3 regions of the Planococcus sp. BI3 genome follow, and region 1 is predicted to be linked to each of the others. Evidence: riboswitches for the same ligand, from Rfam matches in the RefSeq annotation. Region 1 holds a riboswitch; each other region holds the start of a gene.

Region 1 (4,215 bases):
TATCAGCCATCGTCAATTCTGTTACGCATATTTCGCTGGGGCATGTACCGTGGATCTACACGATTGCCGTTGTTCCGGGTGCATATATCGGTGCGAAAATAGGGGCCAAATTAAACAAACGCCTCAATTCGGAAATGCTGGTGACGATTTTGCGCCTGGTATTGCTGGTGCTGGGGCTGCGATCAATTTACGAAGGAATATTCAGTTCTTAAAGAGGTGTTTTCATGAGCGAAACTATTCATATTTATCATACAAATGATTTGCATAGCCATTTTACAAATTGGCCGCGCATCAAATCTTTTTTAGCTGAGCGGAAAAGATGGCACGAAGAAGAAGGGGACGTCTGTCTGATTTTGGATATTGGTGATCATGTCGACCGCTCGCATCCTTATACGGAAGGCACATCCGGAAAAGGCAATGTGCTGCTATTGAACGAAGCGGAATACGATGCAGTGACAATCGGCAATAATGAAGGCATCACCCTTTCGAAAGATGAGCTTAACGACTTGTACGTCCAGGCTGAGTTTGAAGTGGTGGTATCGAATTTATTCGATTTGGAAGGCAATCGTCCAGAGTGGGCCAAGCCTTATCATATCGTCCATGCAAAAAACGGAATGCGTATTGGACTAGTGGGGGCGACTGCGGAGTTTACGCCATTTTACCGCAAATTGGGGTGGCAAATCACCGATGCAAAAGAGTCGATACTCCAGGCAGTAAAAGAAATTGAAGAAGAAACTGATTTGATCATCTGTCTATCGCATCTTGGCATCAAAGAAGATGAATTATTGGCAGATCTTTGTCCGCAGATCAATATTATCCTAGGGGCCCATACCCATCATGTATTCCACGAAGGAAAATGGCAGGGAGATACGCTGCTCGGAGCTGCAGGGAAATTCGGGTTTTATATTGGCCAGATTACAGTAGAGGAAACTTTCGGGAAATCTTCTGCGCAGCTGATTGAGACTTCCCGGTTACGTGAAATGGGAGAAGGTTTTGATGACTTTTTGGTTCAACAAGGAAAAAATCAAATGGATGAGCTGATTTTTCACAGCACCAAAATCCTGAAAGCAGAGTGGTTTAAGGAATCGGAGCTTGGAGATTTATTTGGACAGGCAATGATTGACTTTACAGAAGCCGATTGTGCCTTGTTCAATGCGGGAATCTTTATGGAAGATATGCCCGAAGGCGCCTTGACACGCTATGATTTCCATAAAATGCTGCCGCATCCCATCAACCCTTGCCTCGTCGAATTAAGTGGAGCGGAGTTGAAGGAAATCTACCTGCAATCCATGAATTCAGATTGGCCGCAGCTTGAGTTAAAAGGAATGGGCTTCCGAGGTGTGGTATTCGGCAAAATGATTCATATGAATATGGAGATCATTGACCATCGATTCTACATTAATGGTCAACTGGCAGTGCACGATCAAATCTATCGTTTGGTCACCTTGGACATGTTGACCTTTGGTTATTTTTTCCCTAGTTTGAAAAGAGCTGCCAAAACATATTTCATGCCCGAGTTTCTGAGGGATGTCTTCAGCCAATTTTTTCACAGTAAAGCCTTGAAATAGAAGGAATGTTCAGAGTATAGAGGCATTTGATTTTGTGTTAATTTTACGCTATGCTAACAAAGAAATATATATTGGTGGGTAGAGGCTGCAGAGCTGATCAGTAGGGTGCGCGAGTTTGACCGCGTGGAACGCATCTGAAAGGGAGTTTTGCCGAAATCCATTTCCTGGGGTCTAAGGAAATGGATTGGGGTCATTCTGAACAAGAATGTCACTGTCATTCAAGCGAAAGTTTGAGTGGAGAGCTACAGGGTTGTTTGATGTTTTAACGCACAGACGAATTGTAGAAGGCTGACTTATCCAACTGGAGAGGTCGGCCTTTTTTGTCTCATTTTTCACCCATCAAAAACAAGGAGGAACATTTATGGAGAATACGATTTTTTCGATTTTGCCGCCGATTATTGCAATCGTCATGGTGTTATTGACACGCCGTGTGCTGCTGTCATTAGGTGCGGGCATAGTCGCAGCAGCTGTTATCCTGACATGGTTTGCACCAGTCGAAGCACTGCAGGAACTTTTCACCTCATTCGCAATTATTTTCTGGGATGAAGGCTTTAACGCCTATAATGTCTTTATCATTCTCTTTCTTCTATTGCTGGGCATCATTACAGCATTCGTCAGCCTGTCAGGAGGAAGCCATGCTTTCGCTGAATGGGCCTCGACACGCATCAAGTCAAGAAGAGGGGCGAAAATCCTGACAGTGGCTCTTGGGATCCTCATCTTCATCGATGATTATTTCAATGCATTGGCAGTAGGGCAAGTTGCGCGTCCGATTACTGACCGCTACAAAATTTCACGCGCCAAGCTTGCTTACTTTATCGATTCGACTGCTGCACCGGTTTGCGTGGTCTCTCCAGTCTCGAGCTGGGGCGCTGCCATCATCGGCATTATCGCGACCATCTTGGCTGGCCAGACCTTCGTGGAATATTCTGCACTGGAAGCCTTCCTATGGATGGCTCCGATGAACTTCTACGTAGTCGCATCATTGGCCATCGTCTTTTTCGTTGCCATCCGTGACGTGGATTTTGGAGAAATGAAGAAACACGAAGTATTGGCCATCACCAAAGGGCAGCTTTTTGATCCGAAAAAAACCATCCCTGGTGAAATGAAAGAAGATTTCCCATCCCATTCACATGGCCATGTCAGAGATTTGCTGCTTCCTATCCTATTGTTGATCCTTGGAACGGTAAGCGCGATGATTTGGACAGGCTATCAGAATGCCGGCCAGGTTTTTGACATTTGGCTGATTTTTGAAAATACAGATGTACCCGCTTCCTTATTGGCTGGTGGTCTATTAGGGGCACTGACCTCAATCATCCTTTATGCCATGCAGATCAAGCGGAACAAAACAGCTAATGCAGGTTGGATCGCCAAGGGCATTTGGGCAGGCATCAAATCAATGATGGGCGCTGTCCTAATATTGATATTTGCCTGGTCGCTGACTTCATTGATCGGATCGCTTGAAACGGGAACGTATTTAGCTGGTGTGGTTTCTGACGGCAATATCCCGACGGCTATTCTGCCGGTGCTCCTGTTCGTCTTAGCCGGCGTCATGGCTTTCTCTACAGGAACATCATGGGGATCATTCGGTATTCTTTTGCCGATTGCCGGAACCATTATGATCGAAGCGGATCCATCCTTGCTGTTGCCGGCTTTATCAGCTGTTCTGGCCGGTGCTGTTTTCGGAGATCATTGTTCACCGATTTCCGATACGACGATCCTGTCTTCAACAGGAGCCGGAAGCAATCACATGGATCATGTCTTGACGCAGATTCCATATGCATTGACGGCTGCTGGCATTGCAGCGATAGGGTATATTGTCATAGGTTTCACAGGTTCGCTGTTAATTTCTTTAGGTGTGGTCTTAGTGGTACTGGCTGTGCTCTTCCTGGTCTGGTCAAAGCGCACAACTATTATTGAGAAACAACAAAATGCATAGTGAAAACAAGGCAGAGAAGCTTCTTCTCTGCCTTTTTACTTTTGCGGCAATAGTTTTTTTGAAATATATTGTGAATTCATCTTTACTTTAGGGATGCCTCTCGGTATACTATTTTTAGATCGACTAATAATCTGAAAATAATCAAAATTCCTATTTTTATGTCAATAAAATGGGAATAAACAAAGGGGGAAGAGAGATGGAACGTTCACAATGGGGTACGCGTGCTGGCTTTATCATGGCTGCCGTCGGCTCTGCAGTAGGTCTGGGTAACATTTGGCGATTTCCGTATGTTGCGTATGAAAATGGCGGGGGTGCATTTTTCATACCGTATCTGTTTGCATTATTGACTGCAGGGATACCGATTTTAATACTTGAATTTACCATCGGCCACAAGTACCGTGGTTCAGCACCGTTATCATTCTTTAGAATGGGTGGCAAAAAATTGGAATGGCTTGGTTGGTGGGCAGTATTTGTGTCCTTTATCATATCTGTATACTATGCCGTTATTATCGCTTGGGCAATGCGCTATACTATATTTTCTTTCAACCAGGCATGGGGTACAGATACTCAAGACTTCCTGTTCACTGAATTTCTGCAATTGACGGTTCAACCGGGAGAAACCGGAGGGATTGTATGGGGCGTATTCATTCCATTGGCTCTTGTATGGATCATTACTTTGGGGATCCTGTTGGCAGGCGTTAAAAAAGGAAT
Region 2 (4,215 bases), 1.7 Mb from region 1:
GAATTGCTGCTGGCCAAGCGCAATGCCGAGCAGATCAACCGTGAGACAGCGGAAGCTTATGAAAAATTGCAGACTTTGATGAGTGAAGTGGAATGCAAGCAGGAGGAGCTGATGGAGCTTAACCTGAAACTGCAGCAATTGGCTACTACCGATCAGCTGACGGGCTTGAAAAACCGCCGCTACCTGGAAGAATGGCTGCAAGAGCTTTTATCGCAGGCGGAAGACGGCAGAAAAGTGGCTGTTCTGATTTTGGATATCGATCATTTTAAACAAGTCAATGATACATATGGCCATCAGGCGGGGGATGCCGTACTGCAGGAGTTGGCCTGGCGTCTGGAAATGGAAGTTGGAACTGCGGGCATCGTGGTGCGGCTTGGTGGAGAAGAGTTTGTGGTGGTCATGCCGGATGCCGGGATTGAGGAAAGCCTGAAGCTCGGCAATCTATTGTGCAGCCACATGGAAGCTGCTGATTGGCAGCATGTGCCTGTCACCGTCAGCATTGGCGCCGCAGCCTACACCGCTGGAGATGGAGTGGAAAGTCTGCTGTCGCGGGCGGATGGATTCCTCTATAAGGCTAAGGCCAATGGCAGAAACTGTGTGTTTGGAAGTGATTAAAAGCTGGGCTGTGCATCCGTTTTTAGACGGATGTATTTTTATGCGAAAAAATCATTACAATCAACGGCTTAACGGCTATAATGATGGCATATGAAAATATCTTCACTTTTGGAGGTTCCGATGGAAAAAAACAATCGTTTGCTGGGTGAACGGGTTTTGCTGGATAAAGAATTAATCGCTCAATTGATCCATGAGGAAGCGGTCAAAGAGGCTCCACAAGATCAGCTTCAAATGAACAAGGCCTTTATCGATATCGTCACTAAAGTTCGAACCGGTTTTGTAGAGTTGATTGGAGAATCAATCAGCAATAGTTGTGATGTACAAAAAGTCTATAAGAACATTCAGGATTGGGGAGAAGCAACGGGCAACTTTTTTCTGGAAAACGGCAGAGCGCTTGAAGATGCGTTAGCGGAAACATCGCTTTACCGAAAACATATCGGAGCCGTCATAAAAACGGAAGCGATCCGAAAAGAAATGGCGCTTCAAAGTCTTTTTGATGTCATGGAATTTTTTCATTCTATCCTGGATTACGCGGCTTATTCCTATACACAAGCCTACACGGTTTCTTATCAGCGGAAATTGAAGTCAGCAAGAAAGGAGTTCCTGGAACTTTCTGCACCGGTCGTACCCGTCAGTGACGAGATTGCCATTTTACCTTTAGTCGGCAGCATTGAAATTGATCGGGCACGCTATATTCTGGAACAGACGCTGCTGTCGGCAAATGAGTTGAAAATCAAAGTGTTGATCGTAGACCTATCGGGAGTCGTGCGGGTGGATTCCATGGTGGCTGAGCAGATCATCAAAATCATCCGTTCGCTGAAGCTGGTCGGTGTCCGTTCGATTCTTACCGGCATCCGTCCAGAAATTGCCCGGACGCTGACTGAAATCGGAGTTGGGTTGAATGACTTGGAAATCGGCGGCAGCTTGAAGCGTGTTCTCGAACAGATGAAGATCAATTGACGTGAAAAAACGCTGAAGCCCATAGCTTCAGCGTTTTTTCACGTCATGTGTCTAGTTGGTCATGGCTTCTGAATGGAGATCAGGCAGAGACTTGCACAATGTCAGGGTTTCTTCTTCAGTCAATGGGATCATCGGTAAGCGAACGCCGCCAACCTCGACGCCTGCCATATTAAGTGCAGCTTTGATAGGAGATGGATTTGGTGCAGCGAACACGGCTTTCATTGTTGGCACTAACCGCCGGTGAATGGCTGCCGCTGTTTTCACATCACCCGTTTTGAAGCTGGTGATCATGTCCTGCATATCGTTGCCGATAATATGCGCAGATACTGAGACGATGCCCGTGCCGCCGATTGACAGCATCGGCAAGGTCAGGCTGTCGTCTCCGCTGTAGACAGAAAATGTGTCCGGTGTTTTTTCGATGATTTCTGCAGCTGCGTCCAAGTCTCCACTCGCTTCTTTGACAGAAACGATATTGTCGATCTTGGACAGGCGAATGATTGTCTCTGGAGACATGTTGACCACGCTGCGGCCTGGGATGTTATACAGCATGACCGGCAAGCTTGTGGACTGGGCGATTGCCTGAAAATGCTGGAACATGCCTTCTTGTGAAGGTTTGTTGTAATATGGCGTGACCAGCATAATGCCGTCAACGCCGGTTTCTTCCGCCTGTCTCGTCAAGGAAATGGAAGCACGTGTATTGTTGGAACCGGTTCCTGCAATCACCGGAATCCGTCCGGCGACTATGTGGACGGTAAACTGAAACAGTTCAACTTTTTCCTCTGCCGATAAGGTTGGAGATTCACCAGTGGTCCCTGCAACGACAAGGCCGTCTGAACCGTTTGCAATCAAATGCTCTATCAGTTTCTGTGTTGCCGGAAAATCGATTTCTCCATGTTGATCGAATGGCGTCACCATTGCTGTAATTACTTGGCCGAAATTCATACAGAACACACCCTTTTCTAATTTTTTTCGGAGCTTAGAGGTGAGGGGCCAATCAGGAAGGAACAAAAAAAGCAGCAACGAGGGGTCCCGTTGCTGCAGTAGAAACAATGTTTACCATTCGTTCCTGTGCATCAGATAGCCCTCCATATAGTTTCCTATATGACAGTCCTGCACTTATTGAATGCAGACCCAGTGTACGGAAATATGAGATTTCCGCCACTTCGGCAAAGACCCCTTTCAGCAAACGTCAATGGAGCTCATACTCCTCGTTTTGCATACTGATGGTTTTTGCGCCTCTATCCTACTCCATATAAGCTGGAGCAAGAAATATTTAATTAGCTGTACTATAACAAATTTCTCTGTCAATTGCAAGATGAAAAACGTAAAATCTTATGGAAAGGGAGGGATCCGGATGAACGAACAGGCCTATGAACACCGGTTCAATATTGCAACGGCAGGAAATCAGCGGGGCTTCACGGATTCCTTGCATCATAACCGTTACGAGCCGACTCCTTATGGACTGTTGGACAGGCTATTCGAGAATTACAGCCTGACTCCTGAAGACCGGCTGGTGGATGTGGGTTGCGGAAAAGGCCGCCTGAATTTTTATGTCCATCACCTATTCGGTGCAGAAAGTGCCGGGATTGAGATGAACCCGGTCTTTTATGCGGAAGCCATTAACAATAAAAAACAGTATATGAAAAAACATAAAGGTGCTGAACGCAGCATCGGCTTCTATAATTGCCTGGCACAGGACTACCCGATAGCAGGGCGGGACAATAAATTTTATTTCTTCAATCCTTTTTCTGTGCAAGTATTCATCACTTTTATAAATCGAGTTATGCGTTCGGCTGAAGAGGATCCGCGAATGGTAGAGGTGATCCTGTTTTTCGCTTCACAGGATTATACTGATTTCCTCGAAAACAGCACCATCTTTCAGTTAGTGCAGGAAATTCCGTTGCCGGATTTCCACAGAGATCCAAGGGAACGATTTTTAATTTACCGACTGCCCAGAATGGATTAGAAACAAGGTGTTAATGGGTATGCTTAAAAGAAAAAACATTATAAAGCGAGGGACCCTATATGGAATGGAAAGGCAGAAAAGCCAGCAGAAATGTTGAAGACCGAAGAGGAAAAGGAAAAGGCGGCGCGATGGTTGCAGGAGGCGGCATCGGAGGCATCCTGATTGTGCTGCTGGTGGCGTTTTTGGGCGGTGACCCGGGCGTCATCCTTGATCAACTGGGTGGAGGGTCCACGGATACAACATCCAATCAGCCTTATGAAGCGACGCAAGAAGAAGAAGAGTTGGCTGAATTCGTATCGGTCGTCTTGGCCGATACCGAGGAAGTCTGGACAGAAGTGTTTGCAGAGGAAGGCATGGAGTATGTTGAACCGACGCTCGTCCTGTACACCGGAAGCGTCGAATCGGCATGTGGAACGGCAGGAGCAGCAGTCGGTCCGTTCTATTGTCCCGGCGACTACAAGCTGTACATCGATTTGAGCTTCTACAATGAATTGCAGAACCAGTTTCAGGCACCGGGCGACTTTGCCATGGCCTATGTAGTGGCGCATGAAGTGGGGCATCATGTCCAAAACCTGCTCGGCGTTATGGAAGAAGTGCAGCCTCTCCGCAACCAATTAAGCGAAGAAGAATACAATAAAGTACAGGTTCGCCTGGAACTTCAGGCGGATTATTTA
Region 3 (4,215 bases), 220 kb from region 1:
CAAAGTGGATATCCGGAGAATCCCCTTCACCTTTTGTATTGACCGCTCCGTTGATCCCGCCTTGTGCACATACTGAGTGGGACCGTTTAACTGGAACGATTGAAAATAAATCGACGGGAGAACCTGCTTCTGCAACTTTAATGGATGCCATCAAGCCAGCAAGGCCGCCACCGACGATCGTAATTTTGCCCTTCGCCATGTTAGTATTCACTCCTCTTTTAGTTCACCAATGATTGAAACATTCTTAAACGAATGCAAACAATGCTCTGATACCAATAACCGATAATACAATAAATACTAGAAGCGTGAAATAAGTTGTGTATCGCTGTGCTGTTTCGGATTGTGTAATTCCCCAAGTAACAAGGAAAGACCAAAGTCCATTTGCTAAGTGGAAAGTTGCGGCTAATACACCCAGAATGTAGAATGCCAACATCCATGGATTGCTCAAAATGTTTTCCATCATACTGAAATCAGCTTCAGCAGCTGCTCCAATAGCGACTTGGAATCTTGTTTCAAAAACGTGCCAAGCGATGAAGACTACCAGGAAGACCCCTGTATAGCGCTGTGCAACAAACAAAATATTGCGCATATAGCTATAATGCCCAGGATTGTTCTTCGCAGTAAACGCTATGTATAGGCCATAGAACGCGTGATACAAGATCGGTAAATAAATGACAAATATCTCCAGGAAAATAACGAATGGAAGACTTGCCATGAAGTGAGATGCATTATTGAATGCTTCTACTCCTTGTGTAGCAAAATGGTTGACGATTAAGTGCTGTGTTAAGAATAAACCGATAGGTATAATCCCCAACAATGAGTGCAGCCTGCGCATTAAAAATTCGCGATTGTTATCCAAAAATTTTACCCCCCTCAAAACATTAATTGGCAGCGTTCAAAGCTAACGATATTACGAAAGCACCTGAAGCCGCACACCATCATGATACAATAATATGACATATTTATTGTACTCCCCCCCTATAGGAGCGTCAAGGCAACGAAGCTCTTTTAAACAGATAGTTATCAAGCGTTTTGTACGTGAAAGCCGTCCTCCCTGCAACAAGATAAGTCAGAATGTAACCGTTTTAATGGAATTATGCTAAAAAGCGATTCTCTAATTGAGAATCGCTTTTTCTTTCGAATTCACTCTATTGCACTGATATCAGCATTATCTCAATATCGCCATTGAGAATTTGAACGTTTTGTGAATTTTGTCACTTACTTTGTTCTAGGGCTTGATTTCTGGTTGCTGAAATGCCCTTTTCTTAAGAAGAGTGGACTTCAGACAATCCATAGGCTTCATGTAAAGCATTCGCCGATTTTTTCATATCCGATTCCGGCACCACCACCGAAATTTTGATTTCAGATGTACTGACCATTTTCACCGGAATATCCTGGCTTCTTAAAATATCGAACATCCGCGCAGCTACGCCCGGATTGGACACCATGCCTGATCCCACAATCGATACTTTCGACAAATCAATCTCGGCATTGAACGACAGGAAGCCAATTTCATCTTTTGATTCTGTCAGGACACGGCGTGTTTCTTCCAGGCTTTCCTGAGAGATGGAAAATGACACGGATGGCGGAAACTCATCACTGATGCTTTGGACGATTATGTCCACATCAATTTGATTTTCGGCAAGCTTCGTGAAGATATTGGCAAGCGATCCATTAAACGGCTTTTTGTAGGTTACAGTTACACGCGCGATTCCAGGTTCAAAGGCAACGCCTCTGACGATTAAGTTTTTCTCCACAGTGATCACCTCTTGTATGATGGTGCCAGGCTCGTCTGAATAACTTGCTCTGACGGATAATGGTACATTATTGTTTTTCGCGAACTCAACTGCACGCGGATGCAGGACACCCGCCCCGAGATTGGCAAGCTCCAGCATTTCATCGTAGGAAATCTGTTCCAGCTTGCGTGCACCAGTTACATAGCGCGGATCGGATGTATAGACACCGTTGACATCTGTATAGATTTCACATTTCTCTGCTTTCAAGGCAGCAGCAAGCGCGACAGCGGTCGTATCAGAACCGCCGCGGCCGAGTGTGGTGATGTTGCCGATCCTATCAACTCCCTGGAAGCCGGCTACTACACAGAAATAGCCGTTTTCCAGTACACGTTCAAGGCGTTCCGTATGAATCTGTTCAATGCGTGCATTGCGCGGCACGGACTCTGTCTCGATTCCCGCCTGCCAGCCAGTGAAAGATAAGGCTTCATGGCCCAGCTTTTTGAAAGCCATCGCCAGCAGCGAAATGGTGATCTGCTCACCGGTAGCCAGCAGCATGTCCATTTCCCGCTTTGGCGGTTCAGAAGAAATCTCCCCCGCCAGCCCAAGCAGTGTATCGGTCGTTTTTCCCATGGCTGAAACGACGATGACCACCCGTTTGCCTTTTTCCTTTTCACGGATGGCCCGCTCCGCCACTCCGATGATTTTTTCAGGTGTTGCAACAGACGTTCCTCCAAATTTCATGACGATCGTTTCCATTTCATCCACTCCCACATTTAGTATGTGGCCCTCAATATGGCTGGCAGCAAAACCAGGCACAAAAAAAGGCAGCTCACCGCAACCGCGGCAAACTACCTCTTTCATCATGTACGAAAAACGTCCATGTGAGATAGCCCTCCAGAGATTGACTCTGACAGCTCTGCACTTCTTAAATGCAGAACCAGCATGCGCAACAGCAGTTACACGCACACTTCGGCGACCGCCCCTTTCACCATTCATCTCAGATTCTGCAAATCTCCGAATGCTTACTATTGACGTCCGCGCCTCTATCATCACTTTTACAAGTGATTCAATTATTCTCTTACGTTAACATGTTATGATTCGCTTGGCAATGTGTCCTCTGCAAAATGCTGATTGATGGACAGTGCCAGCGCTTCCGGCATTCCTGCCTGTTTGATGTCTTCAACAGATGCTTCTTTGAGTTTCTTGACCGACCCAAAATGCTTCAGCAGCTGCTGTTTGCGTTTCGGCCCCACTCCTTCAAGGCCATCAAGTGCCGACTGAATTGAATTCTTGCCGCGCAGCTGGCGGTGGAAGGTGATGACAAACCGGTGGACCTCATCTTGAATCCGCTGCATCAGGTAAAAGGCTTCACTGGTCCGCTTGAGCGGCACAATTTCAGCAGGTGAACCGTACAGCAATTGAGAGGTCTGGTGCTTGGCATCTTTTGCCAGTCCTGCAATCGGAATCGACAAACCAAGTTCATCCTCCAGAATTTCACGCGCCGACTCCATCTGCCCTTTGCCGCCATCAATAACGATTAAATCCGGCAAAGGCAGGCCATCTTTCAAGACACGCGAATAACGCCGGCGGATAACTTCACGCATTGCCGCATAATCATCCGGTTTGGAAGCGTTGCGTGTTTTATATTTCCGGTAATCCTTTTTGGACGGCTTGCCGTCAATGAATGTAATCATCGCAGAAACCGCATCGGCTCCCTGGATATGCGAGTTATCGAAGGCCTCGATGCGCAAAGGCGTTTCGATGTTCATCGCTTCTCCCAGATCTATACAGGCGCCGACTGTCCGTTCTTCCTGGCGCTCCAGCAGCTGGAACTTCTCCTTGATGGCGATCTCCGCGTTTTTTTTGGCCAACGCCACCAAATCCTTTTTCTTTCCGCGCTGTGGAACGAGTACCCGAACGCCGAGCCATTCCTTCAGCATTTCCGGATCGTCCGCTTCCGGCAAGAGGATCTCACTGGGTTTGACATGATTCGCCTTTTCATAAAACTGGCCCAGATAAGTCAAAAACTCTTCTTCCGGATCCCGGTAAAGCGGAAACAGCGAGACGTCGCGTTCAATCAATTTCCCTTGACGCACAAAAAAGACCTGGACGCACATCCAGCCTTTATCGACTGCATAGGCAAATACATCGCGATTGGTGAAGTCGTTCATCGCCATCTTCTGTTTTTCCATGACGGTTTCGATCATGTTAATTTGGTCGCGGTATTCCATAGCACGCTCAAATTCCAGGTTCTCTGACGCTTCAGACATCTTTTCGACCAATTGCTGCTTCACTTCACGGAACCCGCCATTGAGAAATTTGGTGATGCCGTCGATCATTTCCTGATAGGTCTCTTTTTCAACAGGTTTGACGCAAGGTGCCAGGCATTGCCCTAAGTGGTAATAAAGGCAGACACGGTCCGGCATGGTATGGCATTTCCGTAATGGATACAGACGGTCCAGCAGTTTTTTCGTCTCAG

The links. Region 1 has a riboswitch for lysine ahead of AC1MEO_RS06880 (Na+/H+ antiporter NhaC family protein). Riboswitches for the same ligand answer to the same signal wherever they lie in the genome.
Region 2: another riboswitch for lysine. It lies ahead of dapA (4-hydroxy-tetrahydrodipicolinate synthase); the one in region 1 lies ahead of AC1MEO_RS06880 (Na+/H+ antiporter NhaC family protein).
Region 3: another riboswitch for lysine. It lies ahead of AC1MEO_RS05720 (aspartate kinase); the one in region 1 lies ahead of AC1MEO_RS06880 (Na+/H+ antiporter NhaC family protein).

The regions. Positions count from the first base shown of each region.
Region 1 covers NZ_CM155266.1:1,349,892-1,354,106, reverse strand. The annotation lists gene AC1MEO_RS06890 (sulfite exporter TauE/SafE family protein) at 1-212, shown strand, start outside; gene AC1MEO_RS06885 (bifunctional metallophosphatase/5'-nucleotidase) at 225-1,568, shown strand; lysine riboswitch at 1,640-1,821, shown strand; gene AC1MEO_RS06880 (Na+/H+ antiporter NhaC family protein) at 1,930-3,504, shown strand; gene AC1MEO_RS06875 (sodium-dependent transporter) at 3,701-4,215, shown strand, end outside.
Region 2 covers NZ_CM155266.1:3,042,511-3,046,725, forward strand. The annotation lists gene AC1MEO_RS15265 (GGDEF domain-containing protein) at 1-615, shown strand, start outside; gene AC1MEO_RS15270 (STAS domain-containing protein) at 736-1,575, shown strand; gene dapA (4-hydroxy-tetrahydrodipicolinate synthase) at 1,627-2,517, opposite strand; lysine riboswitch at 2,646-2,824, opposite strand; gene AC1MEO_RS15280 (SAM-dependent methyltransferase) at 2,930-3,541, shown strand; gene ypfJ (KPN_02809 family neutral zinc metallopeptidase) at 3,601-4,215, shown strand, end outside.
Region 3 covers NZ_CM155266.1:1,127,857-1,132,071, forward strand. The annotation lists gene sdhA (succinate dehydrogenase flavoprotein subunit) at 1-199, opposite strand, end outside; gene AC1MEO_RS05715 (succinate dehydrogenase cytochrome b558 subunit) at 245-859, opposite strand; gene AC1MEO_RS05720 (aspartate kinase) at 1,266-2,492, opposite strand; lysine riboswitch at 2,616-2,790, opposite strand; gene uvrC (excinuclease ABC subunit UvrC) at 2,828-4,215, opposite strand, start outside.